Regions from separate parts of the Cupriavidus sp. SZY C1 genome, predicted to be linked through region 1. Evidence: predicted binding sites of a transcription regulator. Region 1 holds the regulator's gene; the other holds the start of a gene.

Region 1 (15,370 bases):
TGCCCGGATGGTGATCGGCCGATTCGGGCATTACATTGAATGGGCCTTCAGGGCATTGAGATCGCTAATTTAAGAGTCCGCCTCGGCGGGCTCTTTTTTTATGTGCGTCCCCAAAAAAAGCAGGCGAACTCGTCGGGAGATCGCCTGTCGGGAATGTTCGAGGGGGTCAATGTCCCTCGCGAACGAGTATCCGATAGTCGTCTCCGCGACAAAACCCCGCGTTGGTGGGGCGGCCTCTGCGCTTTTGACCAACATTCAGATCGCGCCAGCTACTGTGCCGAGGTGCCATGATTTTAAGTCGAGCGACGCCGAGGTCATGTTAGGATGCGCTCGAAAATGCCGCGACAGTCGGCATACGCATACGCATAGGCAGGCCGTGCCGAAAGGGACGACGCCAAGCAGGGGTTAAGCAGGAGGGTTTGTCGATGCCGAGGCCTGAGTCGGGGCCAAGACCGAAACAAGCCCGAAGGAAACAAAATGGAAGCGGAAGAACCGTTCGGTGAAGTCTTCGAAGACTACCGGGTCATCTGGGTAGCGGAGCAGTTGCAGGACGGCAAGTGGACAGCCCGATATTGCTGGCATCCCGGCACGACCATCGAGGCCGGCAAGGCATTGCAGCGGGACGTCCTGAACGGAAAATCGAAACGCCTGCTCGGACTGTTTCCGACCGAGGCCGACACGATCGCCGCTATCAAGGAAGCAGTCCTGCTGGAAGCGAAGTGGGTAGGCCCCCGTTGAAGCGATCCCGCGCACCGGGCAGTACGAAATTTTTTGTGCGGAATACTAGCCATCTGCCGAGAATCCTTGTATAGTCTTGGTCTTCGCTGATCGACACATCGCTCAGCAAGCAATCTCTACGGTGGCTGTAGCTCAGTTGGTAGAGTCCAGGATTGTGATTCCTGTTGTCGCGGGTTCGAGTCCCGTCAGCCACCCCAAAGAATTTCCCGAAGCAGCCGCTCATTCGAGCGGCTGTTTTGCTTTCTGCGTCGGACGCAGCCATCGACGGACTCCCGCGACCTGTGGTTCACTGGCTGCTGTTCGCGGTGGAGCCCGGCAGATGATCCGACAAGCACGACCCTTGACGACTGACTGGGTGCAACGCGCCGTGCCGATGGAAGGCGTGGAGCGCATCGAGGCGTGGTTTCGGGGCAAGGCGTATGCGATGCATCGCCATGACACCTATGCCATCGGGCGCACGCTTGCTGGCGTGCAGCGCTTCAGCTACCGGCGCGCGCGGCGGGACAGCCTGCCCGGCAATACCATCGTGCTGCATCCCGACGAGATTCACGATGGCCAGGCCGGCACGGAGGAAGGTTTCCGATACCGGATGATCTACGTCGAGCCTGCGCTTTTTCAAGAGGTGCTCGGCGGCCAGGCGCTGCCGTTCCTTGAGGGCGGGGTAACAACCGACCCGCGACTGGCGGCCGCGACCGCCACGTTGCTCCAGCATGTCGGCTGCACGCTCGAACCGCTGGAACAAAGCGACGCGCTCGCCGAACTGGCGCATGCCTTGGCGGCCGTTGCCGGCACGCCCGCGCGTCGGTCAGGGGGCAACTTCCACGCGGCAAGCCTGGCGCGCGACTATCTGCAGGCAAATCAGACGCGCGTGGTGACGCTGGACGAACTCGAAACCGCGACGGGCCGCGACCGCTGGAGCCTGTCGCACGACTTCCGCACCTTCTACGGCACCAGCCCCTATCGCTACCTGACCATGCGCCGGCTCGACACGGTGCGCCGGCTGCTGCTGGCAGGCACCTCGCTGGCCGATGCGGCGGCCGGGGCCGGTTTTGCCGACCAGAGCCATATGACGCGCCATTTCTCGAAGACGTTCGGCCTGACGCCGGCGCGCTGGCTGCAGGTCGCCGGCGCCGGCGCCCGGCGCTGACAAGCACCCACGATCGTTCAAGACGGTGGCCAGTGCCCCGCGTAAGCTGGGGCACGTCAACCTTTGAACGGAGAAAACGATGTCCACGCCCTCGACGCCCCATGTCGCGCCTGCCGGCCGCGGTCAGTGCCAGACGATTGACCTTCTCGACAAGATTGCCCTGATCGACGGGCACTGGCAGCCGCGCGTCGTTGCGGAAATGAACGACTACCAGTTCAAGGTGGTGAAGGTCAAAGGCGACTTCGACTGGCATCGGCATGCCGATACGGACGAAACGTTCATCGTGCTCGACGGCGAGCTACGCATCGAGCTGCGGTCGGCTCCCGGAGGCGAGCAGGTTATCGTCCTGCGCGCCGGACAGATGGGTGTGGTGCCGAAGGGCGTCGAGCACAAGCCTTGCGCGGCAGAGGAGGTCCGGATGCTGCTGATCGAGCCGCGTGGCGTGGTGAACACCGGCGACGGCGCGACGAGCGAGCGTACGGTCCAGAATGACCAGTGGATCTGAAACGTTCCAAAGAAAAAACCGGCCGCCGACGGGGTTCGACAAGGCCGGGGGTGCGCATCACGCCAATGCGACAGGAGTACGGGGACGTGTAGGGTTCAGTCGAACCGGTTCAGTCGAACGATTTGGCGCTTGGCTCGGCCAATTCCAGCATGCGGCAGATGGCGGCCATATTGCCGACCATCGTGCGGCGCTGGGCGCCCTGGTAGACGCGCACGCCCTTGATCTGGCGGAACGGTACCGGTTTGACCGGGCGGCGGGAAGCGATGGGATTCGATTGCAGCATGGCAGCACCTCGTAATTTGCGGTCAGCAGTGGTCCGCACCCGTCGTCCAGCAAGGACGGGGCGGCATGGGCAAGGCAAAGCGGGTGACCCGGGCAGACGGCCGTGCTGCCGAAGTCTCGGAGACACGGAGGCGCCGTTCTGGCGTCTCCGCTTGTTGCTAGAAACCTGACGATCGAATCAGGCCGACAGCAATACCTTCCAGTGAGAATTCGTCGCGCCCCGAATGGAGCACGATGTTTTCGAAATCGGGGTTCTCGGCGATCAGTTCGACGGTGTCGCCGCGTTTCTTGAGTCGCTTGACCGTAACGTCCTCGCCGATGCGGGCCACGACGATCTTGCCGTTGGCCGCCTCGCTGGCCTTCTTCACGGCCAGCAGATCGCCATCAAAGATGCCGGCGTCGCGCATGCTCAGGCCGCGTACGCGTAGCAGGTAGTCGGGCCGTTCGTCGAAGACCGAGGCGTCCACCTGGTACTGGCGATCGATGTGCTCGGCGGCCAGGATCGGGCTACCCGCCGCGACGCGGCCCACCAGCGGCAGTGTCAGTTGCAGCACCCCCGCCATCGGCAGCGAGAACTGGTCCGAGCGTTCCGAATCGCTTCGCGCCACCTTGAGCCGGATGCCACGCGACGCGCCCGGCGTCAGCTCGATCACGCCCTTGCGCGCCAGGGCCCGCAAGTGTTCCTCTGCCGAATTGGGCGAGGAAAATCCGAACTCGGCCGCGATTTCCGCGCGGGTCGGCGGGAAGCCGGTGTTCCGGATCGTGTCGCGGATCAGGTCGAAGATCTGCTGCTGCCGGGGTGTCAGGGTCGCCATGGTTCGCCGGTCTCGTGCCTAAGCACTGTATGTTTAAACAGTATGCTGTGATTTTATACAGTATCGTGTGAAGTGCAAGCACAATTTGCGATCCCGGGCAGACACGCGCGACACCCCGTTGGCACGCACGGGTTTTTCACGGGCGCGCGGCGGCGGGCAGGGCAGTTACAATCGGCGCCCACGGCCGCTTGCCTGGCGGCCGCCAATGATCAAGCGTCGCCCATGCCAGATTCCTCGCACCCACGTCTTCCGCGTATCGTCGTGCTCGCCACCGGCGGCACCATTGCCGGTTCGTCCGGCAGTCCCGCCAGCAGCGCCCATTACCAGGCCGCCACCGTGCCGGTGTCCCAACTGGTGCAGGCAGTGCCGCCGCTGGCCGACGTGGCGCGTGTGGAAGCGGAGCAGGTGGCGCAGGTCGATAGCAAGGACATGATGTTCGGCCTGTGGCAGCAACTGGCCGAGCGCGTGGCGCACTGGTCGGCGCAGCCTGACGTCGCGGGCATTGTCATCACGCATGGCACCGATACGCTTGAAGAAACGGCCATGTTCCTGCAGCTCACGCAGGCGTGCCCCATACCGGTGGTGGTCACGGCGGCAATGCGGCCGTCGACCTCGCTGTCCGCCGATGGCCCGCTGAACCTGCTCGACGCCGTGCGCGTGGCAGCCAGCGCCGACGCACTGGGGCAGGGCGTGCTGGTAGTGCTGAACCAGCAGATCCATGCCGCGCGGGACGTGACCAAGGCGCATACGTCGGCCGTGGACGCATTTGTCTCGCCGATGACCGGACCGGTCGGCTTTGTCCAGGACGCCTATGTCCGCTTCACGCGACAGCCGGCCCGGCCGGACGCGGCGCGCTTGCCGGTGCCGGCGGCGTGGCCGATGGTCGAGGTCGTTGCCAGCTATGCCCAGCCCGGCCGGGTGGCGTTAGATGCGCTGGTGGCGGCGGGCGTGGAAGGGCTGGTCGTGGCGGCGGCCGGCAACGGGTCGGTCCACGAGACGCTGGCAGCGGCGCTGGCCGATGCCGCGGCTGCCGGCGTGGCCGTCGTGCGCAGCTCGCGGACCGGCGCGGGGCATGTGGCGATCCCGGCACGGCCGGCGCCCGACGCCGGCATCTTTGTCTCGGCCGGCGACCTCAATCCCTACAAGGCCAGGGTGCTGTTGCTGCTGGCCCTGGCCGCCGACCCCGGCCTGGCTCGCGACGCCGCGCGCCTGCAGGCGCTGTTTGCGGCGTATTGAGCCCCCGGCCCGGCAACCTTGCGAAGCAGCGGGGTTCCGGGCTATACTCGCGGGCTATTCAACCTTGCCGCACCGGACGTGACGCCCGGGTGGCTCATCCCAAAAGGAGCGTCAATGCGTCATTACGAAATCGTATTTATCGTCCATCCGGACCAGAGCGAACAAGTGCCGGCGATGATCGAGCGTTACAAGCAGCTCGTCACGTCGCAAAACGGCCAGGTTCACCGCGTGGAAGACTGGGGCCGCCGTCAGATGGCCTACATGATCCAGAAGCTGGCCAAGGCTCACTACGTTTGCCTGAACATCGAATGCGGCAAGGACACGCTGGCTGAACTCGAGCACGCGTTCAAGTTCAACGACGCCGTGCTGCGTCACCTGATCGTCCAGACCAAGAAGGCCGAGACGGCGCCGTCGCCGATGATGAAGGAAGTGCAGCGCGAAGAAGCCCGCAAGGCCGCGCAAACGACCACGGAAGGCCAGCCCGCCTGAGCGCGGACTGCGGTGCCGCGGTGAACCAGCTCCGGCTGACCGCCACGCTGGCCGAGCGCGATACGTTGCGCTACACGCCGGCCGGCATCCCCGTCGTCAACTGCATCCTGCAGCATGCCGGCGAGGTGATGGAGGCGGAAACGCCCCGGCAGGTGGAATTCGCGATCGTGGCCATGGGCATTGGCCCCATTGGCCAGCGGCTCGAGCGCATGCCGCTCGGCACGCTGATCGATTGCGAGGGTTTCCTGGCCCGCAAGCACCGCAACAGCAAGACGCTGGTCTTTCACATCACTCGATGTAAAGCATTCGAAAAGGATTGAATCATGGCATTCGTCAAACGTGACAACAAGAACAAGAAGCGCTTCCAGCAACAGAACCCGCTGTTCAAGCGCAAGCGCTTCTGCCGCTTCACCGTGGCTGGCGTCGAACAGATCGACTACAAGGATCTGGACACGCTGAAGGACTTCATCGGCGACAACGGCAAGATCACGCCGGCTCGCCTGACCGGTACCAAGGCTCACTATCAGCGTCAGCTCGATACGGCCATCAAGCGCGCCCGCTTCCTGGCGCTGCTGCCGTACACCGACCTGCACAAGAACTGATAGGCCCAGGACCGCAAGGAGAAATACACGATGCAAGTCATTCTGCTGGAAAAAGTCATCAACCTGGGCAACCTGGGTGACATCGTTCGCGTGAAGGACGGTTACGCACGTAACTTCCTGATCCCGACCAAGCGCGCCCGCCGTGCGACGCAAACCGCCATTGCCGAGTTCGAGGTGAAGCGCGCCGAGCTGGAAAAGGCCGCTGCCGAGAAGCTGGCCGCCGCGCAAGCCGAAGGCGAGAAGCTGAACGGCCTGACCGTCCAGATCACCCAGAAGTCGGGTGTGGACGGCCGCCTGTTCGGTTCGGTGACCAACGCCGACATCGCCGCAGCCCTGGAAGGCCAAGGTTTCAAGGTGGAAAAGTCGCAAGTGCGTCTGCCGAACGGCCCGCTGAAGGTCGTTGGCGACTACGCCGTCGGCGTGTCGCTGCACACGGACGTGCTGGTCGACATCACCGTGTCGGTGCTGGGCGACCACGCCTGAAGCCGTACCCGCGACGAGGCGCCGGCCCTGGCCGGTGTCTCCGACGCACCCCGAAAGGCAGGAGCCACGCTCCTGCCTTTTTTGTTGGCACGCCGTCCCGCACCGGTCCGCGCCGCTATAATTGCCCCCCATGAACGCGCCCGCCGCAGATCCCCAACTAGACAGTCTCAAGGTACCTCCGCACTCGATCGAGGCCGAACAATCGGTGCTCGGCGGGCTGCTGCTGGACAACGCCGCTTGGGACCGCATTGCCGATTTCCTGTCCGAAGCCGATTTCTACCGCTTCGACCACCGGATGATCTTCCAGAGCATCGCCCGGCTGATCTCCGCCACCAAGCCGGCGGACGTGATCACCGTGTTCGAGATGCTGCAGGTGGCCGGCAAGGCCGAGGAAGTGGGCGGGCTCGCGTACCTGAACTCGCTGGCGCAGAACACCCCGAGCGCGGCCAATATCCGCCGGTACGCCGAGATCGTCCGGGAACGGTCGGTGCTGCGCAAGCTCGTGACCGTGGCCGACGACATCGCCTCGGCCGCGTTCGCGCCGAAGGGCCGCGAGGTGCGCGAACTGCTGGACGAAGCAGAATCCAAGGTTTTTGCGATTGCCGAGGAAGGCTCGCGTGGCCAGAAGGGCTTCCAGGAAATCCAGCCGCTGCTGACGCAGGTGGTGGAGCGGATCGACGAGCTGTATCACCGGGATACCACCACCGACGTGACCGGCGTCCCCACCGGCTTCATCGACCTGGACCGGATGACCAGCGGCATGCAGCCTGGCGACCTGATCATCGTGGCCGGGCGCCCCTCGATGGGCAAGACCGCGTTCTCGCTGAACATCGGCGAGCACGTGGCCGTGGAGCAGGGCCTGCCTGTGGCCGTGTTCTCGATGGAAATGGCCGGCGTGCAGCTTGCCATGCGGATGCTGGGTTCGGTCGGCCGGCTCGACCAGCACCGGCTGCGTACCGGCCGCCTGCTGGACGAGGACTGGCCGCGCCTCACCCATTCGATCCAGCGCATGAACGACGCCCAGTTGTTCATCGACGAGACGCCGGCGCTGAACCCGATGGAACTGCGCGCGCGCTCGCGCCGGCTGGCCCGGCAGTGCGGGCAGCTTGGCCTGATCATCATCGATTACCTGCAGCTGATGTCCGGTTCGGGCAGCGGCGAGAACCGGGCCACCGAGATTTCGGAAATCTCGCGGTCGCTGAAAGGGCTGGCCAAGGAACTGAATTGCCCGGTGATCGCGCTGTCGCAGTTGAACCGCAGCCTGGAGCAGCGCCCCAACAAGCGGCCCGTGATGTCCGACCTGCGCGAATCGGGCGCCATCGAACAGGATGCCGACGTCATCCTGTTTATTTATCGCGACGAAGTGTACAACCCCGACTCCCAGGACAAGGGCACCGCCGAAATCATCATCGGCAAGCAGCGTAACGGCCCGATCGGTACCGTTCGGCTCACGTTCCTGGGTCAATTCACGAAGTTCGACAACTTCAGCGGTGGCCCGGCGTTCTTCGACAACGACACCTGATCGTTCGTCCGGTACCCCGCAGGACGGTGCAACCCTGTAAAATATTGCGTTTTGATGACAGCTGCCCACAAGGCGGCTGTCATGCCATTTGACCGTCTCCCCCTTTGCAACACAACCGAGCGCTGCCGTGAGGCGCGCCACAAGGACAGTTCATGTTCGGCCGTTTCATGCCCACCGAGGGCAAGTTCTTCGAGTATTTCAACCAGCACGCCGACTGCGCGGTCACCGCCGCGCACGAGCTGGAAGCGTTGGTCAATGACCTGCCCAACGCCGAAGGCCATGCCCGCCGCGTGCAGGCCACGGAAAAGAAGGCAGACCGTATCACCCACGACACGATCGACCTGCTGCACAAGACGTTCATCACGCCGCTGGACCGCGACGAGATCCACAAGCTCATCACGACCATGGATGACATCCTGGACCTGATGGAGGACGTGGCCGAGACCATCTCGCTGTACGACGTCACGCACCTGACCGACGAGGCGCGCCGCCTGGCGACGATCTGCGTGCAGTGCTGCGAGGCAGTCAAGATTGCCGTGGGCCTGCTGGAGGACATGGGCAACGCCAGCACGATACTGAAGACGGCGCAGCAGATCGACCAGCTGGAGTCCGAGGCGGACCGCGTCATGCGCTCGGCCATGTCGAAGCTGTTCCGCGACGAGACCGACGTCAAGCGCCTGATCAAGCTGAAGGCGATCTACGAGCAGCTGGAGTCCATCACCGACAAGTGCGAGGACGTGGCAAACATCATCGAAGGCATCGTCCTGGAAAACGCCTGAGGCCCGCACTGGCATGCAGACAATACAAATGAGTTTGTGGGTCATCGGCCTGCTGGTCGTGCTGGCCTTGCTGTTCGATTTCATGAACGGCTTTCACGACGCCGCCAACTCGATCGCCACCGTGGTGTCCACGGGCGTGCTGAAGCCGCACCATGCGGTGGCCATGGCGGCCATGTGCAACGTGGTGGCGATCTTCATCTTCCACCTGAAGGTGGCGGCCACGGTGGGCACGGGCACGGTCGACGTCAATATCGTCGATCATTATGTGATCTTTGGGGCGCTTGTAGGCGCTATCGTCTGGAACGTGATCACGTGGTTCTACGGCATCCCGTCGTCGTCGTCGCACGCGCTGATCGGTGGCCTGGTGGGCGCCGCGGTGGCCAAGGCGGGCACGGGCGCGCTGGTCGGCCACGGCCTGCTGAAGACCGTGGCGTTCATCCTGATCTCGCCGCTGCTTGGTTTCGTGCTTGGCTCGATCATGATGGTGATCGTGGGCTGGACGTTCTTCCGCACGCCGCCGTCGCGCGTGGACCGCTGGTTCCGCCGCATGCAGCTCGTCTCGGCGTCGCTGTACAGCCTGGGTCACGGCGGCAATGACGCGCAGAAGACCATCGGCATCATCTGGATGCTGCTGATCGCCAGCGGCCACTTGGCCGCTGGTAGCGCCGAGCCGCCGATGTGGGTGATCGTGAGCTGCTACGTGGCCATCGGCCTTGGCACGCTGTTCGGCGGCTGGCGGATCGTGCGGACCATGGGCCAGAAGATCACCAAGCTGAAGCCCGTGGGCGGCTTCTGCGCAGAGACCGGCGGGGCGATGACGCTGTTCATTGCGTCGGCGATGGGCGTGCCCGTGTCGACCACGCACACGATTACCGGCGCCATCGTCGGGGTCGGCTCGGCGCAGAAGATGTCGGCCGTGCGTTGGGGCGTGGCGGGCAACATCGTCTGGGCCTGGGTGCTGACGATTCCGGCTTCGGCGTTCATGGCGGCCATCGCCTGGTGGATCGGCAAGCAGATTCTCTGAAATCACGGGATCGGCAGATTCCGGCAGCCAGTCGAGCAAGCAAGACACCCGCGCAAGCGGGTGTTTTTTTATGTGGCCGGCATCCGCAGAATCCGTGCGATGGTGGCCGGGATCTGACGCCCGGCCCGGCGGCGGTCATTTGTTCGCGAAGGCAGCGATGGGATCGTCGTCGACCGGCGGCGGTGCAACCTCCGGAGCCGGAGCCGGGGTCGGAGCAGGCGTCGGCGCCGGTTGCACCGGTGCCGGCGTCATCGGCAGGTTGCTGGCCGCCACCACGCGCCGGGCGCCGTTGTAGCGCGATGCCCAGTACGACTTGCCCATGTCCTCCAGCCGCACCGTGCCGCCCGTGGCCGGGGCGTGGACAAAGCGGTTCTGGCCAACGTAGATGCCGACATGCGAGTTGGCCCGGCCCGTCGTGTTGAAGAACACCAGGTCGCCCGACGCCACCTCGCTGCGGTCCAGCGACGTGCCGCGCTGGCCCATTTGCTCGGTGGTGCGCGGCAGGTTCACGTTGGCGGCGCGCGAGACGACATAGCGGACCAGGCCGCTGCAATCGAATCCGGAATCGGGCGTGTTGCCGCCGTAGCGGTAGGGCGTGCCGACCAGCGACATGGCCTGGATCGAGATTTCCTCCAGGCCAGCGCTTGGGTCGATCATGGGCTTGCCCGGCTGGCGGGGCGGCGCGCCGCTGTGGCGGGCAGGCGGTCCGCCGGCGCAGGCGGCCAGCAGCATGACGCTGGCGCAGACTGCCGCAAGGGCAGGGCGGGACGACTGGAACGGTACGGGCGGGCGCTGCGGCATCCTTGCTGGGATCGTGGCTGGAACCTGGTGGCCGGGTCGATTGCCGGGTCAGGCGTCCACCTAGCGCTGGTATCCCGGCGGCTTGCCAGGAGAGACCAGCGACCGCGCAAACTTACCAGCGCAACTGTGCGTTGCGCGTGCCGGTGCTGATCTTGATGGACTTGGGCTGACCCTTGTAACTGGCCTCGATATTGTAGCTGCCTTCGGGCGCACGTATCAGGCAGCGCGGGCCGCCAGCGCGGAAATCGGCCACCTTCTGGCCGTCGCGTGTCAATTTCACGTCAACGTCGGCCAGGTACTCGCCCTCGGCGCCCCGCGTGAACAGGATGCCCATGTTGAAATCCTTCTCCTGGGCCGCCAGCCGGGCACGCTCGTCCTCGGCCACGCCGCCGCAGACGTAGCTGACCGGCCCCATGGTGCGGATCACCATCTCGTCGGCCGCCGCCTTGGCGGGTTGCAGCGCGGCGGCGACGATCACCGTCGCGCCGATCAGCGCGGCCACGGCAATGCGTTTGCGCCGGGCCACGCGCGCGTTATGGGAAAACAGGGTCCTGCTGGTCGACAGATATCTGCTGAATGACTGCTGCCGGTTCATCGACGCCTCCGTATCGACATGAACACCCGGCAATCATAGCCGGGTCGTGCGGCCCTGGCTGTCGGCCAAACGCCGACGCGCGGGGGGTGTTGCGCCACACTAAGCGATGCGGAACCGCCCGGCCATGGAACAGGCCGGGGGATACCAGAAAGACGGCCGCCCAACGCCGGGCCGCCGCCGTGCTACAGCACGTCCGCCGCGTGATCGGCCAGCCGCGAGCGCTCGCCGCGGGCCAGCGTCACGTGGCCGCTGTGGCTCCAGCCCTTGAAGCGATCCACCACGTAGGTCAGGCCAGACGACCCCTCGGTCAGGTACGGCGTGTCGATCTGGGCGATGTTGCCCAGGCAGACGATCTTGGTGCCCGGGCCGGCCCGCGTGACCAGCGTCTTCATCTGCTTGGGCGTCAGGTTCTGCGCCTCGTCGATGATGACGAACTTGTTCACAAAGGTGCGGCCGCGCATGAAGTTCATGCTCTTGACCTTGATCCGCGAACGGATCAGCTCCTGCGTGGCCGCGCGGCCCCATTCGCCGGCGCTGTCGTCGCTCTTCTGCAGCACTTCCAGGTTGTCGTCGAATGCGCCCATCCAGGGCTGCATCTTCTCTTCCTCGGTGCCGGGCAGGAAGCCGATGTCCTCGCCCACCGGCACCGTGGCCCGGGTGACGATGATCTCGTTGTAGAGCTTCTGGTCCAGCACCTGTTCCAGGCCCGACGCCAGCGCCAGCAGCGTCTTGCCGGTACCGGCCTGGCCCAGCAGCGTGACGAAGTCCACGTCCGGGCTCATCAGCAGGTTCAGCGCGAAGTTCTGTTCGCGGTTGCGCGCCACCACGCTCCAGACGTTGTTCTTGTTGTGGGTGTAGTCCTTCAGCGTCTGCAGCAGGGCGGTCTTGCCGTTGATCTCCTTGACCTGCGCGTACAGCGGCAGGCTGCCGTCCATCGGCTCCAGGTAGACGAACTGGTTGACCAGGAACGACGGCACCAGCGGGCCGGTCAGGCGGTAGAACATGGCGCCCGACTTGGGGTCCTGCCAGCTTTCCACGCCCTTGCCGTGCTTGGCCCAGAAGTCGTTGGGCAACTGCATCACGCCCGAGTAGAGCAGGTCCTTGTCTTCCAGGACCTGGTCGTTGAAGTAGTCCTCGGCCGGCAGGCCCAGCGCCCGCGCCTTGATCCGCATGTTGATGTCTTTCGACACCAGCACGACCTGGCGCTCCGGGTACTGCTGCTGCAGCGCGCTGACCACGCCCAGGATCTGGTTGTCGGCCTTGCCCTGCGGCAGGCCCTCGGGCAGCTTGATGTCGTTCAGGCGGGTCTGGAAGAACAGCTTGCCGGCGGCGTCGCGGTTGCCCAGCTTGGCCAGCGGCAGGCCCTCGTCGAGCACGCCGTCGGTGCCACCCACAAGCTGGTCCAGCGTGCGGCTGACCATGCGCGCGTTGCGCGCCACCTCACTCATGCCCTTCTTGTGGTTGTCCAGCTCCTCCAGCGTCATCATCGGCAGATAGATGTCGTGCTCCTCGAAGCGGAACAGCGAGCTCGGGTCGTGCATCAGCACGTTCGTGTCCAGCACGAACAGCTTGCTCGGCCCGGCCGACTTGCGCGTGCGGCGCGTGGGGCCGGCGGCGGGCTTGACCAGGCTGACGGCCGGCGCGGCCGGCGTGGTGGTGGCCGGCGGGGCGTCGGCGGTCTTGGCCCGGGTCGTGCTGCCGGCGCGTGCGCGGGTGGCGGGCGCCTGGGTGTCGCCGGTCTCGAGCAGTGCCACCCGCTCCAGGACCGGCACAGGTTTCTTACCCTGCGCGGCTTTGGCCTTGGAGCTTGCGACCGGCGCGAATTCGCTCGGATCCAGCAGTTGGGCAGGCTTGGCGGGCATGGTAGGCAGCGGCATGCTTGGCTTTCCTTTCAGGGGCTAAAGGGGGCGAAAAGACTGGCGTACAACCAGGGAACGGCAGAAAGCGGGAAAACCGAAGGGCGCGGAGACGCGGGGTTGCGGGTTGGAGAATCGAACGCGGATGCGCAAAACAAAAAAGCCGCCAGTCCTGGGGTACAGGTGTGGCGGCTTTGTTGCGGTCCGGCGGCACGGCAGGTCCGCTACCAGCCCTTGGACTGTGCCTGGTGGGCCGGAACGTTACTGCAGCGTGGCAACTGGGATCTGAACGCATTGAGGGCCAATCTACCCGAAGGTTTTGGCTTTTGCAATCGGTCAAATTCTCGTCGCGGCGGCGCAACTGCGATGGGCCGGGAGGATGCTCCCGTTCACATCGCCTTGATGATTTCGAGTACCTCGTCCACGTGGTTCGGCACCTTGATGCCGCGCATCTCGTGGCGCAGCACGCCCTTGCCGTCGACGACGAAGGTGCTGCGCTCGATGCCGCGCACTTCCTTGCCATACATCTTTTTCATCTTGATGACGTCGAACAGGCTGCAGATGGCTTCGTCGGCGTCCGAGATCAGCTCGAACGGCAGCTCCAGCTTGGCCTTGAAGTTCTCGTGCGACTTCAGGCTGTCGCGCGAGATGCCGTACACCGCCGCCCCGGCGCGCTCGAATGCGTCGTACTGGTCGCGGAAATTCATGGCCTCGGTGGTGCAACCCGGCGTGTTGTCCTTCGGGTAGAAGTACAGCACCAGGGTCTTGCCGCGCTGGTCGGCGAGGCGGAAGTCCGCGCCGGTCGCGGGGGCCCGGAAGTCGGGAACGGCCTTGTTGAGACTGACGGTCATGCTGGTGGCTCTCCTGGCTGGCGAAGCATCATCGGTGATGGCGGCGGCCCATTCCTGTCTGACAGCCCGGACCTGCGCCATGGCGGGTGCAGATTGGGGCAGTTAAACGGACTTCAAGCGTGGCGCCGGCTCAACCCGGCAAAAAGGCGCCGGGCGCGCTAGCCCTCGGCGGCGGGCTCCACCAGCAGCACGGCCGCCACCTTGCGGCCCTCGGCCATGAGGATATTGTAGGTGCGGCATGCGGCCTGCAAGTCCATCGCGTCCACGCCGATATGCCGGCGCGCCAGCGCCGCGGTCAGCCGCGGGTGCGGAAAGCGCAGCCGGTTGCCGGTGCCCAGCAGCACCACCTCGGGCTTGCGGTCCAGCAGCGCCTCGAAGTGCGCCGGTTCCAGGTCCTCGAAGCGGCCGGCCGGCCAGGGCACGACCTCGCCCTCGGGCATGACCAGCACGGACTGGTCGTGGCGGACTGCGTTGATCTCGATGTATCCGGGCCCGTAGCCGGTCACGGTATTGAGGTTCTGGGGCTTGTCGGCGTGGAGTTTCAAGTGGGGTGCCTCATGCCGCCCGGGGCTGCCTGGGCGCCGGCCCGGCGGCGCGGGGCGCGGCGGGACGCCTCGGCGGTGGGGGCGGGCGGCGGGTTGGTGGCAGGATCGTGCGCGCAGGCGCCCGGAAGGCGTGCCACGATGCAGGAATCCATGCCGAAGTCTGTCATAATCCGATATCTTATAGCTTTTGGTGCGACACGCACTCTTCGTGTCCGGTAGCTCATCGTTAAGAGCACGCTCAATAGAGCATCGACCTTTGCTGAGACAAGGGGAAGGCCTCGGCCTGAACCGTCCCATCTCAGCCATTTCTTGCTTTGACAAGCCCAGCCGCAAGGTTGGAGCGAGTCCATGTGTTGTGGGAAGGCCAGCGTATCCGCTAACTCGCAGCTTGCTATTTGCTGGATGGATTTCCAGCCATTGCCCAAAGGCGGGGACGCTTGCCTTTGGGCAGGTGTCTTTGCAGTACGCACGCTCCCCGGAGGGTGCGGGTGGACATGCAGCAGCAGTTTCGCTGCGTGTTCGCTACATAGCATTTAAACCGGCCCAATAGGGTCGGCGCTACGTTCTTTGGGACGCAGGCCATGCGCTCGCAAGAGCCCGTCTGTCGTCAAGCGCCTGCCAGCACGGAGGCACTGAAGTAATGAAGTGAGGTTCCCGGAGCGATAGCTCTGCGCGTTATGGTTCGGTCGAATACACCCGCGAGGGTGCCTCGATAGAGAACCTGCTATGCGACTAGCAGTAGCCTAGGGAGACATGCGTCACTGGTAACGGTGGGGTGTGAAGCTCTCCTGACAACGTAGCCCCTGTAAGGGTGCGTCCCTGTCGTGAGATAGGTTCGCAGAGACTCCGAGCAGCAATGGGGTCAAGGAGCCAGGCTGACTGGTATGGGTAATGTAAGTGAACTGCTGATAAACGTCGTAAATAAGGCGGTGCCAAAGCTGCTGATAGGCACTAACCAAACGGTACGTGATCGGATGCTCCGCTCGAAAGTCGGAGTACGTCGCTAGATAGATCACCGGCGAAGAGGCAGGCCCTAAGCCAGTCGTGTAATGCGCAGGGAACGTGGTAAGCCCGTATGGCTGCCGGAGCGCCGTATGGCT
Region 2 (15,370 bases), on a different contig from region 1:
TGCACCTCGTGCCGTTGCTGGACGAGGACCTGATGGCCGTGGGCCCGGCCAGCACCCAGCGCGACATGCCGCTGACGCTGGCCGAGATGGCCGCGCTGCCGCTGCTGCTGCCAAGCTTTCCGAATTCGGTACGCGTGCTGACGGACCGCGCGTTCGTTGCCGCCGGGCTGGAACTGAAGCTCGTGGCGGAGACCAGCGCCGTGTCGGTGCTGCTGTCGGCGGTCAGCGCCGGTATGGGCTGGACCATCCTGCCGTGGAGCGCGCTGGCCACCGAGCCGCCGGGCGCGTTCGCGTGCGTGCCGATCTCCGATTCGTCGCTGGTGCGGCGCGTGTTCCTGTGCGTGGCGGGCGCCGCGCGGCTGAGCCTGGCGTGCAAGACCGTGGAGGATGCCTTGCTGCGGCTGATCGTCGACGCCATCGCCTCGCAGGCGTGGCAGGGCGTTACGCCGCTGGGCAGCCTGGCCAGTGCGCGCCGCGACGCGGACGGGCAGGGCGGCTGACGCCTGCCGCGCTCACGGCGCCGGCGCCTCGTCAGCCAGCTTCCGGGCCAGCGCCAGCGCGGCCTCGATTTCAGCTTCGACATTGGCGCGCGCGCCGGGGCCATCCACGCGCAGCGCGTACGACGGATGCCATGTCGCCACGATCCACGTATCGCCCTGCCGCAGCGGTGCCGCCATCGCGTCGCGCAGGCGGATCTTCTCGTGCACCACGGCGCCCAGCGCGGTCGCGCCCAGCGTGACGATCACCTTCGGCCGCACCCGTTCGCGCTCCTGGTCCAGCCAGTGCGCGCAGGCATCGACTTCGAGCTGCCCCGGCGTCTTGTGCATGCGCCGCTTGCCGCGCGCGAACCACTTGAAGTGCTTGACCGCGTTGGTCAGGTAGACGCTGTCGCGCCGCACGTCGGCGCGCCGCAGCGCCTCGTCCAGCACGTGTCCGGCCGGGCCGACGAATGGCTCGCCCGACAGGTCCTCCTGATCGCCGGGCTGCTCGCCGACGACCATGATGCGCGCCGTGTCCGGCCCGCGCCCGGGCACGGCCTGCGTGGCGTGGCGCCACAGGTCGCAGTTGCGGCACTGGTCCAGCGATGTCGGCGCGGCGCGCACGGGCTGGGCCTGCTCGGCGTCCACCGCCACGCGCTTGCCCCGCATGCCGCCGATGTTCGCCGCCTGGCCGACGCGCCGGGCGCCGTTGCGGGCGTCGGCGATCATGCCCGGAATCAGCGCCGCCTCGGGCAGCCCCTTCCAGAATCGCACCGGCATATGCTGGTGCAGCGCCGCCTCGTTGAGCCGCGCCGGGTTGAAGATGTTCCTGTAGTAGGCCATCCAGAGCGGCTCGATCTGGTCCGCGCCGGCGCGGAAGGCCGCCGGGTCCGCCGGCGCGGCCGCGTAGCGGATGGTCCGGCCGTCCCAGGTGGCGGCGCCGTCCGGCGTGCCGATCCACCACGTGGCGCCGCCCATGCGCCGGGCGAAGTGCTCGGCCGCGTAGGGCAGCACATCGTGGTCGGGCTCGTACCAGGCCAGGTACTGCGGCAGGTCGTCACCGGTGCCGACGGTCATGTCGGGGCGGCGCTCCTGAAAACGCACGTAGGCGATCATGTCGTGCTGCGCGCGCCGCACGGCCTTGGCCATCGCGTAGAGCCGCGCGCCGTCCTCGTCGGCCGCCGACGCTACCGAGCGGTCGCCTTGCGCCCAGCGCCACAGCACGCGGTACAGAAAGGCCCAGCGCTGCGGCGAGCGGTGCGCGGCGGCGTCGCGCAGCAGGTCGGCCAATGCTTTCGAAATCCGCAGCGTGAGGGTGCTGGCGCCGGCGTCGACAGTAGACGACGCCGGCGCCGCATCCATCGCCAGCGACAACTGGCCGGCCTCGCCAGCAGCGGTCTCGCCGCCGCCTTCCCACACCACCGCCTCTGGCCGCCAGCCCTGCGCCAGCGCATGCAGCGCCTGCTTGCGCCAGCCGGCGTACCCACCTTCGACGACGAGCACGGGCGCCACGCCGTCGTTCATAGCAGCGCCAGTTGCTGGGGCGCGGGTGCCAGCGCGCGGCGCAACTGGTCGGAAGTCGGCTCGGCCAGCGCCGGCTTGTAGTCCTGCGTGACGACAAACGCCTTGACGGTATCCATCGCGCAGCGCAGCCGGATCAGGTCCTGGTAGCGGATGGCCCGCGTGCGGCGCAGCTCCGCCAGCCGCTTGGCGTTGCGCATGCCGATGCCGGGCACGCGCGCGATCAGCCGCTGCGGCGCGCGGTTCAGGTCTACCGGGAACGCCTCGCGATGCGCCAGCGCCCAGGCCAGCTTGGGGTCGATGTCGAGCGGCAGCGCGCCGTCGGCCTGGAACAGCTCTTCGGCGCGAAAGCCGTAGCCGCGCAGCAGGAAGTCGGCCTGGTACAGCCGGTGCTCGCGCAGCAGCGGCGGCGCCTGCGATGGCAGCGCGGACGGGCTGTCGGGGATCGGGCTGAACGCCGAGTAGTAGACGCGCTTGAGCTTGTACGCGCCGTACAGCGTCTGCGCGGTCTGCAGGATCGTGCGGTCGTCGGCCTCGTCGGCGCCGACGATCATCTGCGTGCTCTGGCCAGCCGGCGCGCGGGCCGCCGGCGGCCGCTTCTCGGTCTCCGCTTCCTCCTGGGCCAGCCGGATCGATCCCATCGCGCGCTTGATCGTGTGGACGTTCTTTTCCGGCGCCAGCCGTTGCAGGCCGCCGTCGGTGGGCAATTCGATATTGACGCTCAGGCGGTCGGCGTACTGGCCGGCCTCGCGGATCAGGCGCGGATCGGCGTCGGGAATCGTCTTCAGGTGGATGTAGCCGCGGAACTGGTGCTCCTCGCGCAGCGCGCGGGCCACGGCCACGAGTTGTTCCATCGTGTAGTCGGCGCTGCGGATGATGCCCGAGCTCAGGAACAGCCCGTCGATGTAGTTGCGGCGGTAGAACTCCAGCGTCAGGTTGACGACTTCGGCCGGCACGAAGCGGGCGCGCGGCACGTTGCTGGAGCGCCGGTTGACGCAATACTGGCAGTCGTACTGGCAGAAATTGGTCAGCAGGATTTTTAGCAGAGACACGCAGCGGCCGTCCGGCGTGAAGCTGTGGCAGATGCCGGCGCCCGTGGTGGCGCCCAGCCCGGCCCGGCCTTGCGAGTCGCGCCGGGGCGCGCCGCTGCTGGCGCACGATGCGTCGTATTTCGCCGCATCGGCCAGGATTTCGAGTTTCTTGAGCAGTTCCATGACGCGGTACTGTATGGATATACAGTATTCTACGCGACCGCCGGAATTGCGCAATCTCGCATTTTCGTCAGCGTCGAAAAAGGCAGCAGGCGCCGCGCGGCGGGTGATTCGTCAGGCGCGCAGCGCGTTTTTGGCGGTCTGGGCGTCACGTCGCAGCCGGTCGATATCGAGCCGAGCACGGCCGCGCCGCGTCAGCCGGCCGCGCCTTCGTGTTCGAGCCATGTGCGGAACTGCGCCACGCGCGCGTCTTCGGCCTGCGCGTCCGGCACGTAGGTGCAGTAGGTGCGCGACGGCAGGCGCGGGGCGTCGAACGGCATGACCAGCCGGCCGGCGGCCAGGTCGTCTGCCACCAGCGCGGTGGGGCCGATGGCGATGCCGATGCCATCGATGGCGGCCTGCAGCGTCAGGTAAAAGTGGTCGAAGGTCAGCGTCGCGGCCGGCGTCAGGTCCGACGCGCGGGCGCGGGCCAGCCAGTCGGGCCAGAGCCGTGGCAGGCTCGACGTATGCAGCAGCGTGTGGTGCCGCAGGTCGTCCGGTTCGCGCAGCGGTTGCCGGTCCAGCAGCGCCGGGCTGCATACGGGCAGCCGTTCCTCGGTCAGGAACGGGCGCATCGCAAAGCCGTAGAACGTGTCCGGCCCGCCCCGGATGATGATGTCGTGCGGCGCCTGCAGGCTGTCCAGCGGATCGTTGGACGTCTCCACGCTGACCTCCACGTCTGGATGCCCGGCACGAAAGCGGCCCAGCCGTGGCACCAGCCAGCGCAGCGTGAAGGTGGCCGGCGCATTGACCGACAGCGTACGGGACACGGGCCGTGGCACGCCATAGCGCGCCGTGGCCTGCGAAAGCTGCTGGAACAGCGGGCCGATGTCGTCCAGGTAGGCGCGGGCGGCCGGCGTCAATTGCACGCGCCGGTTGTGCCGCTCGAACAGCGGCGCGCCCAGCCAGTCCTCCAGCAGCCGCACGTGCTGGCTGATGGCGCCCGGCGTCACGTGCAGCGCGGCGGCGGCCTCCTTGAAACTGCCGAGCCGGCCGGCCGCCTCGAAAGCGCGCAGGGCATTGAGGGGCGGCAGCTTGTCCATTGGAGAGAGTTTTTCTGGGGCGAGCGGCCAATTTATCTGGTTTGTCGCGCGGCTACAAGATAGATAACCTGCACGCTTCGTTGCCCCTGGGGATCCCCATGCTGAGTCTGTCCGGCGGTGCCGTCCTGCTGGCCGCGGTGCTCCACGCGAGCTGGAACGCGATGCTGCACGGCAATCGCGACCGCTTCTGGTCCATGACGTGGATGAGCGTCGCGATGGCGGCCGTGGCCACGCCGGTGGTGCTGACGTCCCCGCTGCCGGACCCCGCCGCGTGGCCGTACATCGTCGCGTCCGGGCTCGTGCATATCGTCTACAACGTCAGCCTCGTGCGGTCCTACCGCCGCAGCGACCTGGCCGTGGCCTATCCCGTCGCGCGCGGCTCGTCGCCGCTGCTGGTCGCGCTGGGCGCGGCGCTGTTCGCGCAGGAAGCGATCCGGCCCGTGCACGCGCTGGGCATCGTCATGATCTCGGGCGGCATCATCGCGCTTTCGCTGCAGGGGCGCCGCGTGTCCGGCGCGGGCGTGTGGGCGGCGCTGGCCACGGGGGCCATCATCGCGCTCTATACCGTGATCGACGGCATCGGCGTGCGGGTCTCCGGCGGGCAGGCGGTGAGCTACGCCGCGTGGATGTTCCTGTTCTACTGGCTGATGCCGGTACTGTTCGTCGCGGCGCGCGGCAGCGAGGCGTTCTGGGCGCCGATCCGTACGGCGCCGTGGTCGGCGGTGTCGTCGATGGGCGGCGGGCTGGTGTCGGTGGCCGCCTACGGCATCGTGATCTGGGCGTTGCAGGCCGGGGCGATGGGCATGGTGTCGGCGCTGCGCGAAACCAGCGTGGTGTTTGCGGTGCTGATCGGCCGGGTATGGCTGCGTGAGGCGGTCAGCCCCGCGCGCTGGGTGGCCTGCGTGGTGGTGGCGGCCGGGGCCGTCTGCCTGGGGCTCTGAGCCGGGCGCGGGCGCGTCACGGCGCGCCGGCGATGTCCCGGCCGATGCCGCGCGCAATGCGCCGCGCGATCCACGGCCCGCAGACGACCACCGAGAACAGCCGCAGCGTCTGCGTGGCGACGACGAAGTTCATGTCGGCGTGCGTGCCCAGCGCGATGGCGACGATCGATTCGACGCCGCCGGGCGACGTAGCCAGGTAGGCGGTCAGGAAGCTCACGTCGCCGGTGGCCGAGATCAGCCAGGCGGCCGCGGCGCAGAGCGCCATCATCGCCACGATGGCGGCCAGCATGACCGGCAGCGACGCCACCAGGGGCCGCAGCAGGTCGCGCCGGAACTGCAGGCCGATGGTCCAGCCCAGCACCGCGAAGCAGCCGGCCAGCAGCGGGGCGGGCACCACCACCGGCACCGGCACGGCGGTCACCCACGCGGCGCCGAGCGCCATCGGCACCAGGAAGGCGCCGGCCAGGATGCGAAAGCGCGTGCCGATCCAGCAGCCCAGCGCCGCGATGCCGAAGGCGGCCAGCGTGCCGATCTGCCACGGCGTGCCGGCGAGCGGCGTGGCCGCTGTCAGTGCCGCCGGCGCCAGCGGCTGGGCATCGACGATGGCATGGGCCACCAGCGGCCCGGTGACCACCACCAGCACCACGCGCAGGTACTGCATCAGCGAGACCAGGATGCCGTCGCCGCCGTTGTCGGTGGCCAGCGCGCCCATGATCGACGCCGCGCCGGGCAGGCTGCCCCACGCGCCGGTCGTGCCGGGCAGCCGCGAATACCGCACCAGCAGCCAGCCGACCAGCGCGGCACTGCCGATGGTCAGCGCCACGCCCAGCACCACCAGTCCGTCGGATGCCGCTTCCAGCAGTTCGGAAAGATGCAGCGTGCTGGCGATGGCCGTGCCCGTCAGCGCCTGCGCCAGGGCGGTGAGCCGGGGCGCGATGCGCAGGCGGACGTCGAGGCAGCCGGCGGCCATGCCGCAGGCCATCGCCGCCACCAGCACGCTGGCCGTGGCGATCACCGGCTGCAGCAGCCAGCCCAGTCCCAGCGTACAGGCCAGGACGACGGGCCAGTGCAAGGCCCAGCGTTGGTTCGACATCGCGTGCGGCGGGGGCGCCCGTGGAGGGAGATCGACGAGGATCGGAGGCTGGATTCTATCCCGCCACCGGGCCGCCGCTCAGTCCAGCTTGATGCCGACGGCCTTGACGACCTTTTCCCACTTCTGGGTGTCGCGGTTCACCAGTTGCGTGAATTCCACCGGCCCCAGCGCGCTGGGCTCCATGCCCTGCTTGGCGATGGTGTCGCGGATGGCCGGCTGCGCCACCACGGCCGCAATCTCCTGCGCCAGGCGGTTCACGGTGGGCATCGGCGTGCCGCCGGTGGTGAACACGCCGTACCACGACACCACCTCGTAGCCGGGCACGCCCGATTCGGCGATGGTCGGCACGTTCGGCATGGTCTCCACGCGCTTGCTGCCGGTCACGGCAATGATGCGCACCTTGCCGGTATCGGCGCCGGCCTTGGCCGACGGCAGGCTGGCGAACGTCATCTGCGCCTGGCCGGCCATCACGTCCTGCATGGCCGGGGCATCGCCGCGATACGGGATGTGCGTGATCGACACGCCCGCCATGCTCTTGAACAGCTCGGCCGACAGGTGCGAGATCGTGCCGTTGCCGGGCGACGTGACGTTGAGCTTGCCGGGGTTGGCGCGGGCGTACGCCAGCAGCTCCTGCACGGTCTTGACGGGCAGGTCGTTGTTGACGACCAGCGCATTGGCCGACCGGGCCACCAGCGACACGGGCTGCACGCCCTTGACCGGGTCGTACGGCAGCTTGCTGTAGATCGACGGCGCGATGGCCTGCCCGCCCACGGAGCCCAGCAGCAGCACCGAGCCGTCCGGCCGGGCGCGCGCCATCTCGGCCGTGGCCAGCGTGCTGCCGCCGCCGGGCTTGTTCTCCACGACGATCGTGGTCTTGGTGTTGATCTGGAACTGCGTGGACACCGTGCGCGCGATGACGTCGTTGCCGCCGCCCGGCGCAAAGCCGACGAGCATGCGGATGGGGCCGGGGGGCAGCTCCTGCGCCAGGCCGTGCGTAGCGGCCAGCGCAAGGGCGAGAGCGGGGACGATCTTGGTAAACGCCATGTTGAGTCTCGTTGGAAGGTTGGGGTGGCTCTCAGGGTGCGCGTCGCTGTGCTGGTCTGGCTGGCGGGATCCGGCCTGCGCCGGTCCCGCTCGATAGGTATGGGTGTTGCGTTACTTCTTGAATCGCACCACGGCGTCCCGCGATGCCTGCGTCTGCGGCAGCGTGGCGATCTCGCCCAGCGTCACCGGCTTGGTCGGGAACCGCAGCCGGTAGTAGCCCACGTCGCGCGGATGGCGCTGCTGCTCGTCGGCAATCAGCTCGGTCACGGTCAGCCCGCAGAAGCGGCCCTGGCACGGGCCCATGCCGCACCGCAGGAACGCCTTGAGCTGGTTCGGCCCCTGGCAGCCGATGCGCGCGGCGTGGCGCACCTGCTCGGCCGTGGCTTCCTCGCAGCGGCAGACGATGGTGTCGCCCACCGGGCGGCGGAACTGCGGCAGCGGGCGGTACAGCACCTCGAAGAATTCCCGGCCCCGCGTGGCGCGGGCCAGCGCGGCCCGATGCGGCGCGGCACCGGCGTCGCGCCCGGCGGAGTCGATGGCACCCAGCGCGGTGGCGGCACCGAACGCGGCGATGCGTCCCCGGTGCTCGGCGGCCATGGCGCCCGCGATGCCGGCGCCGTCACCGGCGATGCTCACATGCGGCACCGACGTGGCGCCCCAGCCGTCCACCTGCGGCTCCCAGCAGTCCTGCCGGTCGTTCCAGACATGCTCGGCGCCAATGGCGCGCGACAGGTTCGTATTCGGCACCACGCCCTGGTGCAGCAGCACCTGGTCGACGGCCAGCGTGCGGCGCTGCCCGCCGGCTTCGTAGCGCAGTTCGGCCACCAGCCCGCTGTCGCCGGCAATGGCTTCCAGCGCGGTCACGTTGCTGACGATCGGCACGGCCTTGCGCACCGCGCGCAGCATCGTCAGGCCCTTGCGCAGGTACGGCGAGCGCAGGAAGCCCCAGGCGTGCGGCAGCGCGTGGCGCCGCTGGCCGTTGTCGGTCGTCTCCAGGATGGCCTCCAGCCGGACGCCGGCCTGCAGGTACTGGTACGCCAGCAGGTAGAGCAGCGGCCCGCCGCCGGCCAGCACGGTGCGACCATCGGGCACCACGCCGGACGTCTTGAGCAGGATCTGCGCCGCGCCGGCCGTGATCACGCCGGGCAGCGTCCAGCCGGGGATCGGGAAGGGACGCTCCTGCGCGCCGGTGGCCAGGATGATATGGCGGCAGTGCAGCAGCGCGGCCTGCGGGTCGTTGCCGGGCGCCGCCACGGAGTACGCGACCTCGAAGCCTGCCGCGGCGCCGTCCGGCTGCGGCTCGCGGGCGTTGATCGACCAGACCGTGGCCGCGCCAATGTGCCGCGCGCCGCTGCGGGCGAACGGTTCCAGCAGGGCCTCGCCATGCCAGTAGTCCTTGCCCAGGATCGCGCGGTCCTGCACGGGCGTGCTGGTGATCGCGCGATAGATCTGGCCGCCCGGGGCTGGCTGTTCGTCGACCAGCACCGTGGACAGGCCCAGCGCCGCCGCCTGCGTGGCGGCCGCCAGCCCGGCCGGGCCGGCGCCCACCACCAGCACGTCGCAGTTGGTCACGTCGAGGCTCATGCCGCCACCTCGCGCGCGCCGATCTGGCGCTCCACGCGCATGCCGTCGCGCACGCGGGTCATGCATGCCTGCTGGTTCGGCCGGCCGTCGATGCGGACCAGGCAGTCGTAGCAGACGCCCATCATGCAATAGGGCCCGCGCGCGGCGCCCGACACGGCGGTGTCGCGGCACGCCAGCACGCCGGCCGCGAACAGGGCCGCGGCCACGCTGTCGCCCTCGCGGCAGGCCAGTGGCACGCCGTCCACGGTAAGCCGTACGGGGCGCCCGGCCGGTTCGGCGGCGTCAATGCGTCTGAACATGGAATCTCCGGGTCGAGAAGGGGGCCAGGTCCGGCGACAGCGCGCCGGCGGCGATCATTGGGGCAAGGTGCAGCGCGTGCGTGGCGGCCAGCGTCACGCCGCTATGGCAGGTGACGATGAACGCGCCGGGCTGGGTGGGCGACTGCTCGTAGACCGGAAAGCCGTCCTTGGCCCGCACGCGCAGGGCCGACCACGCGCGCACCGCGCGCACATCGCGCAGCGCCGGCAGCGTGCGCACGGCGCGGTCGGCCAGCGTTGCCAGCACCGGCAGCGTGGTGACCTGCTCGGCATAGCCCGCGTCTTCCTGGGAATCGCCAACCAGCCAGCTACCTTCGTCGTTCTGGCGCAGCGTGACCATCGGCGTGTCCAGCAGCCGGCGCGTGCGCTCCAGCACCAGGATCTGGCCGCGTTGCGGCGCCATGGGCAGGTCGATGCCGACCATGCGGCCCAGGTCGCCGTTGCGCAGGCCGCCGGCCAGCACGATCTTGCGCGCGCGGATGTCGCCCTGCGGCGTGGTCAGCGCAAATTCGCCGCCGGGCTGCCGCGCGATGGCCGTGACGCCGTGGTGCGGCAGGTATTCGACGCCGCTGGTGCTGAACGCGGTATGGAACGCGCGCAGCAGCTTGAGCGGGTTGACGATGCCATCGTGCGGCGTCCAGATCGCGCCCGTCACGTCGGGCCCCAGCCCCGGCACCAGCGAGGCTGCCTGGTGGTGGTCCAGCAGCTTCCACTCGTACGGTTCCACGCCAGGCTGGGCCATCAGCGTCTGCACCCACGCCAGCCGCGCTTCCACTTCGTAGTCGCCCATCAGCGGGGTCAGGCCGCCTTTCTGCTCCAGCGCCACGTCGATGCCGGTTTCCTGCGCCAGCCGCGCGGCCAGGCGCGGCCACATGCGCGTGGAGTTCAGCGTCCAGCGGCTGTAGGTGCCCAGGCCGTAGCCCTTGCTCTGCAGCCAGACCAGCCCGAAGTTGCCGCGCGATGCGCGCAGCGCGATGTCGCCTTCGTCCAGCACGGCGATGGTGCCGGCGTGGTCGCGCAGGCCGTAGGCCACGGCCGAGCCGACCAGGCCGCCGCCCACGACGGCCACGTCGAAGACCGGGAAACGGGGGGAGGCGGCAGCCATCAGCGGCGCCTCCGGTGGGGATGTTGCGGGCCCTGGGCCCTGCTGGAATTCATGTCGTACTCGCAAGCGTGTCACTGCGAGCGAGTATGCGCACGCGGGTGGCCCCCGCGCAAATACGAGTCTGTCAGGCGTCCATACCAAAACCTGATAGCTCGGCCGGCAGCGATGCTGTTTCGGCCGTGATGCCCGCGATCATCTCCGCGATGAAGCGGTCCACCAGCACGTTGGCGGGCCGGTTGCGGGCCAGCAGCAGGTAGCTGACAAACGGAATGCGTGGCGCGAACGGGCGCACCACCACCTCGTTCAGGTGCAGCCGGGCCACCAGCGGATTGACGATGCCGACGCCGAGCCCCAGCCCCACCATCCGGCAGATCGTGGCGCCGTAGGGCGTCTCGAAGTGCAGCACGCGGCGGTCGTCGGCGGCAAAGGCGGCGTCCACGGCGGCGCGCAGGCCGTCGCCATGGCTCATCGAGATGAACGATTCCCCGGCAAGGTCGGCCGGCGTGATCACGTCGTGGCTGGCCAGCCGGTGGCTGGGCGGCAGCACGCAGCAGCCGGACAGGTCTGCCACGGGCTGCGCGTCGGTGACGGCGGCCGGCGGCAGGTACGAGACGAGCCCGAGGTCGCAGTAGCGGCCGCCGACGCGGTCCGCCACCAGCTGGGTGCTGCCGGTTTCCATCGCCACGTGGACGTCGGGGTAGTCGGCATGAAAGCGCTGGAGCACCAGCGGCAGCACGGTCATGGCCAGCGACGGCACCGACGCGATGCGCAGCCGGCCCTTGCCGAACTGGCGGATGTCGCGCGCGGCGTCCTTGAGCGCGTCCAGCCCCACGAACGCGCGCTCCACCTCGCGCACGAAGGCCAGCCCTTCCTCGGTGGGCACCAGCCGGCCGGCCGTGCGCGTGAACAGCGTGAGCCCCGTGCCGTATTCGAGCTGGGCGATCAGCCGGCTGACGTTCGGCTGCGACGTGTGCAATTCCGCCGCGGCGGCGGTCATCGATCCGGACCGCATGACGGCCTGGAATGCCTGGATTTCCTTGAATTTCATCGCGGGGGCTGGGGGGCTGGGGGGATGGGGCGCAGCCGCGATGGTATACCAGATCCGTATGCGGGCGGCCCGCGGGAAGCCGGATCGGTATGGCGGCTCAGGACTTGCCGTCTGGGCAGGGCGCCAGCGATCCGCCCCAGAGAATCCGTTCCAGCGGCTGGCGCTGTCGCCAGCCTTCCTGCTCCAGCATCGGCGCGGCATAGAACGCCGGCACCGGGCCCAGGCACAGCAGCCCGAACGGCCGGGCGCCGGGCGGCAGGCCCAGCTCGCGCGCGAGCGCGTCGGGGTCGAACATCGAGACCCAGCCGAGGCCCAGGTTCTCGGCCCGCGCCGCGAGCCACAGGTTCTGGACCGCGCACGCGGCCGACGCCCAGGCCATCTCCACCGGCATGCTGCGGCGGCCGAAGACCGTGCCGTCGTCGGGCGCCAGGATCACGGCCAGCAGTTCGGCGGCCTCGCGGATGCCCTCGACCTTGAGCCGCAGGAATTCGTCGCCGCGCGGCCCCAGCGCCTGCGCCGTGGCCTGCCGCTCGGCTTCCACCAGCGGGGCCAGCCGCGCGCGCCACGCCTGCGTGCTCAGGCGCATGAAGCGCCACGGCTGCATCAGGCCTACCGATGGCGCCTGGTTGGCTGCATCGAGCAGGCGCGCCAGCTGGTCGTCGGGCAGCAGCGGGCCCGGCGTGAAATGGCGGCAGTCGCGCCGCAGCGCCAGGATGCGGTACAGCGCCGCGCGTTCGGCGGCGTCAATGTGGGGATCGGCCGAAGGCTGTTCCATGGAGTCTGCAAGTCGTCAAAACAAGCGGCGGGCAAGGGCCCGCCAGTGGCCGCGAGGGTACCGCAAATGGCGCGGGCCCGCGCCGGCCGTTGTCTGCTGGAGTCGGAAGATTCTGATCCGCAGCGCTGACGGCCGGGACGAAAAAAATGCCACGCGGCGGGGATCCGCGTGGCACCGAAGATGAGCGCAGGGGAGGGTCAACCCTGGACTCCGTTGGGTCACCCGCATTGCACGGGCAAACCCAGTGTAGGGGAGACGATTCTCATCGTGGAATCGGAAAAATCTTAAATTCGCTCGGAAGCGTCCGAGTCGACCAGCGCGGCCATCGCGCGATCCTTTTCTTCCCATTGCTGTGCCAGCCAATGGTGGAAATCCGCGCGGAAGACCGGATCGGCGCCGTAGTCGCCGCCGCAGAAGCTTTGCGGAATCGGAATCTGCCGAATCATGACGACGATGCGCCCGGCGCGGCCGCAGGCAAGGTCCCAGAAGCTCGGCACGCCGTCGGGGTACACGATCGTCGCGTCGATCATCGAGCGGAACTGATCGCCCATGGCGCTGAGCGTGGTAGCCAGCGCGCCGGCTCGTGGCTTCAGCAAATGGCGATACGGCGACGACTGCGCGATCCGCTTGGCCTCGGAGAACCGCGTGCCCTCGGCAAACACCATCACGCTGGTCGGCACGAGCCGGAATTTCTGGCACGCGCGCCGGGCCGTTTCCTGGTCCTGGCGGCCCCGCTGCGGCTTGCGGCGCAGTTGCGCCTTGCTGTAGCGCTTCATGAACGGGAAATCGAGCGCCCACCACGCCAGGCCGATGAACGGCACGTACAGCAGCTGCTGCTTCAGGAAGAACTTCAGCAGCGGGATGCGCTTGTTCAGCGCGGCCTGCAGCACGAAGATGTCGACCCAGGTCTGGTGGTTGCAGTTGACCAGGTACCAGTCGTCGAGCCGCAGCCCGGTGTTGCCGTGGATCGTCCAGATGCCCGGTTGCAGCCGGGCGATCCAGCGCGTGTTGCACGAGATCCAGTAGGTGGCGATGCCGTTCAGCACCGGGTCCAGCCGCCGGCGCACCGCGCGCGTCGGCACGGCCAGCTTGACCAGCGCCAGCAGGACGATCGGCACAAAGCACAGCAGCGTATTGACCACCAGCAAGGTCACGCTGAACAGGCCGGTCAGCGCTGGCAGGCGTCGGGTGGGGTGGCGGGTCTGGCGGGGGAGGTCGGACGCGGACAGCGGCGCCAGGCTGGCGCGACGGGGGGTGGGGGGTGTCGATGGCATGCCCGCCAGTGTGCAAGAGCGGGTCACGCCATCATTTGTCCTCGATCAAATCGAGGTGGGCAATCTGGAGATTCGACGATCCGGGAGGCGGATCGGCCGCGCGGGGGATGGCAGCGTGTGCAGTCAGGGCCGGGTTGCCTGGGCCGGCGCGCCGGCGTCCAGCAGCGCGGCGATTTCCGGGTCGCGCTGCCGGATATCCCACTCCCCGGCCGCCACCTTGGCGAACTGCTCGGTGCAAAGCTCGGCGATGACCTGCCGTTCGCCGTGTTCCAGCGCCACGCGCATCACGTCGAGTTGCTGGTTGGTGAAGCTGTCGATCAGCATCGCGTTCTGGGTCAGCAATTCCTGGCTGGCGCGGCGTTCTTCCTCGGTGCTGCCATGGGCGGCCGAGGCTTCCAGCCGCGCGCGGTACTGGCGCGACACGGCCATATGGGCCGCGTTGCGGGCCTGCCAGCCGGCCCAGGCGGCTTCCACCGCCGCGCGGGTGCGCGGGGCGTGCCGGCTGCAATAGTCGGCCGTGTTGCGCAGCACGGCTTCGTCCAGATGCGGCACGAGCGCGGCCGCCGCTTCCAGTTCGCTGCGCGCGGCGGGCGGCGCGGGGGTGGCGGGCGCGGCGGGCTCCTCGTTGGAGCAGGCCGTGGCCGCCAGGATGGCCATGCCGGCGGCTACGGCCAGCGGCATGGTCTTGAAGCGGGACATCCGGGGACACCTCCTGTCGATCGATGGTCGGCATTTTACTTGGATCGACATGGCACCCGGCCAGCCAAGTAAAATGCCGCTCCTTCCGCCCTCGTCAACGCTTTTTGTCCCATGGCAGTCACTCCCGGTAGAACCCAGGCCACGCTGATCGGCCTTGTCGCGATCGTGCTCTGGAGCGCCATCGTTGGCCTGATCCGCGGCGTCAGCCAGAGCTTTGGCGCCACGGGCGGCGCGGCGCTGATGTACACGGTTGCGTCGGTGCTGCTCTGGCTCACGGTGGGGCCAGCCCGCGTCCGCGCGCTGCCGCGCGCCTATCTGGTCTGGGGCAGCCTGCTGTTCGTGTCGTACGAGGTCTGCCTGTCGCTGTCGATCGGCTACGCCAACACCGCCCGGCAGGCCATCGAGGTCGGCATGGTCAACTACCTCTGGCCGAGCTTCACGATGCTGGCTGCGATCCTGTTCAACGGCCAGCGCGCCAACTGGCTGATCGTGCCCGGCTTTGCGGTGGCGCTGCTAGGCATCGCTTGGGTGCTGGGCGGCGACCAGGGGCTGGACCCGGCCGGCATGGCGGCCAATATCCGCGACAATCCGCTCAGCTACGGCCTGTCGTTCTGCGGCGCCATGATCTGGGCCGGCTACTGCACGGTGACGGCCCGCATCGCCCAGGGCAAGAACGCCGTCACGCTGTTCTTCATGCTGACCGCGCTGGTGCTGTGGGGCAAGTACCTGTTCACCGGCGGCGAGACCATGGTGTTCAGCGCCGCCGGCTGCCTGTACCTGGCGCTGGCCGCCTGCGCCATGGGCTTTGGCTACGCCGCGTGGAACGTCGGCATCCTGCACGGCAACGTGACCGTGCTGGCCGGCGCGTCCTACTTCATCCCGGTGGTGTCGGCGGCGCTGGCCGCCACGCTGCTGCAGGCGCCGCTGTCGCTGGCGTTCTGGAAGGGCGCGGCAATGGTCTGCGCCGGATCCATCCTCTGCTGGTTCGCCACGCGCGCGGGCAGCGTCCGCAAGGCATCCACGGCCGATAGCGCGTCCTGACCGCGCGGTATAACTTTGGCCTTCCTCTCAGGGATTTCCCGCAACGGGCTCCCCATGCATCACTACATGATGTAATGTCGCATCCCTGATACATCCGAACCGACGGCTGTAACGCATTGAAATATGCGATCGGCCGCCGCGCGGAACGGGGACGTA

Evidence for each region. The regulator LexA, encoded in region 1, represses DNA repair genes until DNA is damaged. The targets are predictions, from matches to a motif close to ACTGTATNNNNATACAGT.
Region 2: the regulator LexA is predicted to act here: its motif matches at 3,223-3,240, upstream of QTN24_RS07680 (putative DNA modification/repair radical SAM protein).

The regions. Positions count from the first base shown of each region.
Region 1 is NZ_JAUANU010000004.1:13,503-28,872, forward strand. It holds gene QTN24_RS08330 (hypothetical protein) at 478-738, shown strand; tRNA gene QTN24_RS08335 (tRNA-His) at 860-935, shown strand; gene QTN24_RS08340 (AraC family transcriptional regulator) at 1,094-1,885, shown strand; gene QTN24_RS08345 (cupin domain-containing protein) at 1,965-2,390, shown strand; gene QTN24_RS08350 (hypothetical protein) at 2,500-2,673, opposite strand; gene lexA (transcriptional repressor LexA) at 2,831-3,487, opposite strand; gene QTN24_RS08360 (asparaginase) at 3,710-4,723, shown strand; gene rpsF (30S ribosomal protein S6) at 4,838-5,212, shown strand; gene priB (primosomal replication protein N) at 5,233-5,532, shown strand; gene rpsR (30S ribosomal protein S18) at 5,536-5,814, shown strand; gene rplI (50S ribosomal protein L9) at 5,845-6,297, shown strand; gene QTN24_RS08385 (replicative DNA helicase) at 6,428-7,819, shown strand; gene QTN24_RS08390 (DUF47 domain-containing protein) at 7,972-8,598, shown strand; gene QTN24_RS08395 (inorganic phosphate transporter) at 8,612-9,622, shown strand; gene QTN24_RS08400 (C40 family peptidase) at 9,758-10,423, opposite strand; gene QTN24_RS08405 (hypothetical protein) at 10,536-11,018, opposite strand; gene QTN24_RS08410 (PhoH family protein) at 11,201-12,895, opposite strand; gene QTN24_RS08415 (peroxiredoxin) at 13,264-13,725, opposite strand; gene QTN24_RS08420 (Mth938-like domain-containing protein) at 13,884-14,270, opposite strand.
Region 2 is NZ_JAUANU010000003.1:303,547-318,916, forward strand. It holds gene QTN24_RS07670 (LysR substrate-binding domain-containing protein) at 1-500, shown strand, start outside; gene QTN24_RS07675 (UdgX family uracil-DNA binding protein) at 513-2,003, opposite strand; gene QTN24_RS07680 (putative DNA modification/repair radical SAM protein) at 2,000-3,214, opposite strand; gene gcvA (transcriptional regulator GcvA) at 3,406-4,293, opposite strand; gene QTN24_RS07690 (DMT family transporter) at 4,392-5,234, shown strand; gene QTN24_RS07695 (AbrB family transcriptional regulator) at 5,251-6,327, opposite strand; gene QTN24_RS07700 (Bug family tripartite tricarboxylate transporter substrate binding protein) at 6,406-7,371, opposite strand; gene QTN24_RS07705 (NAD(P)/FAD-dependent oxidoreductase) at 7,483-8,955, opposite strand; gene QTN24_RS07710 ((2Fe-2S)-binding protein) at 8,952-9,254, opposite strand; gene QTN24_RS07715 (FAD-dependent oxidoreductase) at 9,238-10,377, opposite strand; gene QTN24_RS07720 (LysR substrate-binding domain-containing protein) at 10,502-11,425, opposite strand; gene bluB (5,6-dimethylbenzimidazole synthase) at 11,523-12,200, opposite strand; gene QTN24_RS07730 (acyltransferase) at 12,485-13,474, opposite strand; gene QTN24_RS07735 (hypothetical protein) at 13,598-14,173, opposite strand; gene yddG (aromatic amino acid DMT transporter YddG) at 14,285-15,214, shown strand.